Regions from separate parts of the Kingella negevensis genome, predicted to be linked through region 1. Evidence: predicted binding sites of a transcription regulator. Region 1 holds the regulator's gene; the other holds the start of a gene.

What was found. The regulator FNR, encoded in region 1, switches genes on or off when oxygen is low (the NO sensors DNR and NnrR bind a similar motif). The targets are predictions, from matches to a motif close to TTGATNNNNATCAA.
Region 2: QEO93_RS06090 (FeoA family protein) is a predicted target of FNR. The motif match lies at 981-994, and genes of this name have one in related genera.

What each region holds. Positions count from the first base shown of each region.
Region 1 covers NZ_CP123448.1:1,954,239-1,956,639, forward strand. Annotated here, with positions in the region: gene hemN (oxygen-independent coproporphyrinogen III oxidase) at 1-615, opposite strand, end outside; gene fnr (fumarate/nitrate reduction transcriptional regulator Fnr) at 833-1,567, shown strand; gene gloA (lactoylglutathione lyase) at 1,627-2,034, opposite strand; gene QEO93_RS10695 (beta-ketoacyl-ACP synthase III) at 2,174-2,401, shown strand, end outside.
Region 2 covers NZ_CP123448.1:1,083,355-1,085,755, reverse strand. Annotated here, with positions in the region: gene feoB (ferrous iron transporter B) at 1-618, opposite strand, end outside; gene QEO93_RS06090 (FeoA family protein) at 621-896, opposite strand; gene QEO93_RS06085 (lipoprotein-releasing ABC transporter permease subunit) at 1,061-2,317, shown strand; gene lolD (lipoprotein-releasing ABC transporter ATP-binding protein LolD) at 2,310-2,401, shown strand, end outside.

The sequences.
Region 1 (2,401 bases):
GTTTTTGGTTTCTTCTACTGTTTGAATGCGGTTTACGGCAGCCTGAACTTTGGGATCGAAATCTTGAATGCCGACGCTCATGCGGTTGAAACCGAGTTTTGCTAGTTTGAATACGCTTTCGCGACTAACTTTGCGTGGGTCGATTTCAATGGAATATTCGCCGTCTGGCAGTAATTCAAAATGTTCGCGAATCATATTGAACACGCGTTCAAGCTGTTCGTCGCTTAAGAATGTGGGTGTGCCGCCACCAAAGTGCAATTGGGCTAATTTATGTTTGCTGTGCAAGTGGGGCTTGAGCAATGCCATTTCTTTTTCTAAATAGTTGAGATAGTCGTCGGCTTTTGAGGTGTCTTTTGTGATGACTTTGTTGCAGCCGCAGTAATAACAGATGACGTTGCAAAAGGGAATGTGAATGTATAGGGAAACGGGTTTGTCGTTGCCGTTTAGAACTGTATCGAGTGTTTGTGTGTATTCAGGCTGCCTGAAGCCGTCGTGAAATCGGTCTGCGGTGGGATAGGAGGTGTAGCGTGGTCCTTGGTTGGGCAGGCTGGAAATGAGTTCGCGGTCAAATTCAAATAGGGTGTGTTTGCTGGGGGTGATGGTAATGGTTTTCATGTTAAAAGTGAATATATTTTGTTTTATGTCAAACTTTGATAAAATGATGGGATTAGTCAATGTTGAAATTGGGTTTGTTTTCAATCTCATAATTATATAGCTAAAAGTAATAAAAAGGTGAGTAGTATGGGGATTCAGATAATGGATAACAATAAAACAAGTTATTTGGTTTTTTTTAAATTTTTTAGTGGAATCAATTGTTTAGGATTGTCAAAATATGGCAAAAACATCACTTGCGTGTAAAGCTCAATGTTCAAATTGCTCGTTGCATGAAATCTGTATGCCTGCGGGTTTGCAGGAGGCGGATTTTCAGAACTTTGGCTTGGTCATTAAGCAAAGTAGAAGGGTCAAAAAAGGGGAGTATTTATTCCATTCTGGGGAGCCTTTTTCTTCTCTTTATGCGATTCGCACGGGTTTTTTCAAAACTACAGTGAATTTGCAAGATGGTCGCGACCAAGTTACTGGCTTTTTTATGTCGGGAGAATTAGTGGGAATGGACGGCATCAGTATCAATAAATATATTTGTGATGCTGTTGCTTTGGAAGATAGTGAAGTGTGTGAATTGCCGTTTGATAAGTTGGAAGAACTGCAAAAATATGCGCCTCACATAACGTTACATTTTTTCCGATTGATGAGCCGTGAAATTGTGCGCGACCAGTCTGTTATGTTGTTGTTGGGTAATATGCGCGCGGAAGAGCGTTTGGCGGTGTTCTTGATGAACCTGTCCGACCGTTTGAGTATGCGTGGCTTTGCGGCTTATGATTTTATTTTGCGTATGTCGCGCGAGGAAATTGGTAGCTATTTGGGATTGAAACTGGAAACAGTCAGCCGTACGTTGTCTCGTTTTAATCAGGAAGGGCTGATTTCTGTGGAACATAGACACATTAAAATTTTGCAGCCTGAAGCGTTGCAAAAAATTGTGTCGAGTTCTGATGGTAGGAAGTTTCTTTAAGTCTTTTCAGGCAGCCTGAAAATAAAAAAAACGCATGAGATTATCATGCGGTTTTTGTTTTACTTGCTGTAAGTGTCGTTACCTGAACGTTTTTGAATGAACTCAATTTTGTAACCGTCTGGGTCTTCCACAAAAGCGATAACGGTGGTGCCGTGTTTCATAGGACCTGCTTCGCGCGTTACTTTGCAACCTTTGGCGCGAACGGCATCGCAAGCGGCGTAAGCATCGTCTACTTCAACGGCGATGTGTCCGTAACCTGTGCCTAAGTCGTATGCTGGTGTATCCCAGTTGTGCGTGAGTTCCAACACGGTGGTGTCGCTTTCTTCGCCATAACCTACAAATGCTAAGGTGAAGCGTCCTTCTGGATAATCTTTGCGGCGCAAGAGTTTCATGTCCAAAACTTCGGTGTAAAACGCGAGTGATTTGTCTAAATCGCCTACGCGTAACATGGTGTGGAGTAATCGCATAATGTGTTCCTTGTTTTTTGTGAAAAATGGAACGGAAATTTTAGCACGCTTTGTTTTTTAGGCAGCCTGAAAGAAGTTGAGTAAATAAGTTAAATTACATACAATCCAGTTTTCATGTGATTATAAAGAATACAGATTTATGCGATATGCTAAGATTTTGGGGACTGGCAGTTACTTGCCTGCCAGCCGTGTAACAAACGATGATTTAGCCAAAAAAATTGATACATCAGACGAATGGATTACCACGCGCACAGGGATTAAAGCGCGTCATATTGCGGCAGAAAATGAGAAAACCAGCGATTTAGCCACGCAAGCAGCACAACAAGCGTTGGCTGCGGCTGGTATTCAGGCTGCGGATATTGATTTG
Region 2 (2,401 bases), 870 kb from region 1:
GGGGCGCAAAACCACGTCTTTCAGGATTTCATCAACTTGCGCGTACAGTTTTTCCGTGTCTATCCGCGAAACGGCGTGTTGCTGCAAATCCGCTTGATTGACGGTAACTTGACCATTTTGTCGCGGTAATTTGGCAATTTCATCGCGCACAGCCTGAATGTCGCGTGAATGAATTGCCACTGTTGCCAATACAGGTACGCCGAGTTTTTCGGATAATTTCGCCACGTCCAATTTCAGCCCACGCGCTTGCGCCACATCAATCATGTTCAGCGACACAACCATGGGCAAGTTGAGCTGTTTCAGTTCCAAAATCATGCGCAGCGTCATGCGTAAATTGGTGGCGTCTGCCACGGCGATGATTGCGTCTGGGCGTTTGTCGCGTTTGCCTAGCACCACATCGCGGGTAACTTCTTCGTTTGGGCTAGTGGTGTGCAGGCTGTAAGTGCCAGGTAAATCAATGATTTTGATGTTGGGTTCACCTTTCAGGCTGCCTGAACGTTTGTCCACCGTAACGCCTGCGTAGTTCGCTACTTTCGCGTTTGCGCCTGTTAAGCCATTGAATAAAACAGTTTTACCGCAGTTGGGTGCGCCCACTAAAGCAAATTGTGCTGTTGCCATTTTCAGGCTGCCTTTTCTTCAGAAACGGAACACAAAATTTTTTTCGCTTCGGCTCGGCGCAGCGAAAATTGCGATTGATTGTCCAAGCGAACGGCGTAAGGTTCTACGCCAAAAATGCCTGTGGCAATGATTTGAATGCTCGTGCCTGAGTTGAAACCCAAATCAGTTAAGCGTTGGGAGACTTGCACGTCTAGTTCGCCAAATTCTGGGTTGGGCGCGATTGTTTGAATGGTTGCCAAGGTGTTTTTGGGCAGTTTATGTAACTCGAATTTCTCCATTTATTTTTCCTTTTTTGAAACGAGTAAGAACTATTATCAGTTTATTCTTGTCGTAATAAATGTGCAAATTCTCGTTAAATATGATTGATATACGTCAATGCAGCCTGAAAATCTTTCAGGCTGCTATAATCCGCCTTTCTTTATTTTTAACACAATACAAAAAAATGGCAACATTAGAAACTTGGATTGGTCTGCGTTATCTACGCGCCAAAAAACGGAGCGGCTTTATGTCGTTCATCTCGCTGATTTCCATTATCGGCATTGCGCTGGGCGTGATTGTTTTGATTACCGTGCTGTCTGTGGTAAACGGTTTCCAAAAAGATATTCGCGGCAAATTGCTCAACATTGCGCCCCACGCTGAAGTGGGCTACATGATGGGCGATGGCGAGCAAAACCAAAAATGGCAAGACCTGCAAAAAATGTTTGACGGCAAAAACGGCGTGATTGCCACAGCCCCTTACATTGCGGGACAAGGCTTAATCGCCAACCAAGGCGAAGTGCAAGGCATACAGCTGCGCGGCATTTTGCCAGACCAAGAACGCAAAGTGGTGGATTACGCAGATAACCTTGTTTCAGGCAGCCTGAACGATTTAAAACCCGATGAATTTGATATTGTGCTGGGCGAAAGTTTGGCGCAAAACCTAGGCGCAGAAATCGGCAACAAAGTAACCGTGATTACGCCAGAAGGCAACGTAACTCCTGCTGGTGTTGTGCCGCGCTTGAAACAATTTACCGTTGTCGGCATCGTGAAAACAGGCGCAGACGAAGCGGACAACAGCATGGCGATGATTCACATGGCAGACGCGCAAAAACTGTTCCGCGTGGACGATGCTGCCATTTCCTTGCGTTTGCGTTTGGCAGACCCACAAAACGCGCCTGCCGTTATGGAAAAATTACTGTCTGAAAACCAACGCCTAAACATTTGGGCGCAAAACTGGACGGACAATAATCGCAGTTATTTCAACGCAGTAGAAATGGAAAAACGATTGCTGACTTTGTTGCTGGCGTTCATTATTTTGGTTGCTGTGTTCAACTTGGTTTCATCGTTGGTTATGGCGGTTACTGAAAAACAATCTGATATTGCGATTTTGCGAACTTTGGGCATGTCACCACGCGGCGTGATGAAAGTGTTTGTGGTACAAGGCATGGTGGCAGGCGTAGTCGGCACAGCAAGCGGCACGATTTTGGGGCTGGCTTTGGCGGCAAACGTGGGCAAAATTGTCGCGTTTATTGAGCAAAATATGGGGCGCAAATTGGTTTCATCAAAAGTGTATTTTTTGGACTATTTGCCGAGCGATATTCACGCGTCTGATGTGATTAGCGTGATTTGTATTTCGCTGACTTTGTCTTTCCTTGCAACACTTTATCCAAGTTGGCGCGCGGCGCGTACCCAACCTGCGGAGGCTCTGCGTTATGAATAATATTCCTGTGATTGATTGCCAAAATGTTGCCAAAACGTATCGTGATGGCAGCCTGAATGTGGACGTTTTGCATGATTTAAATGT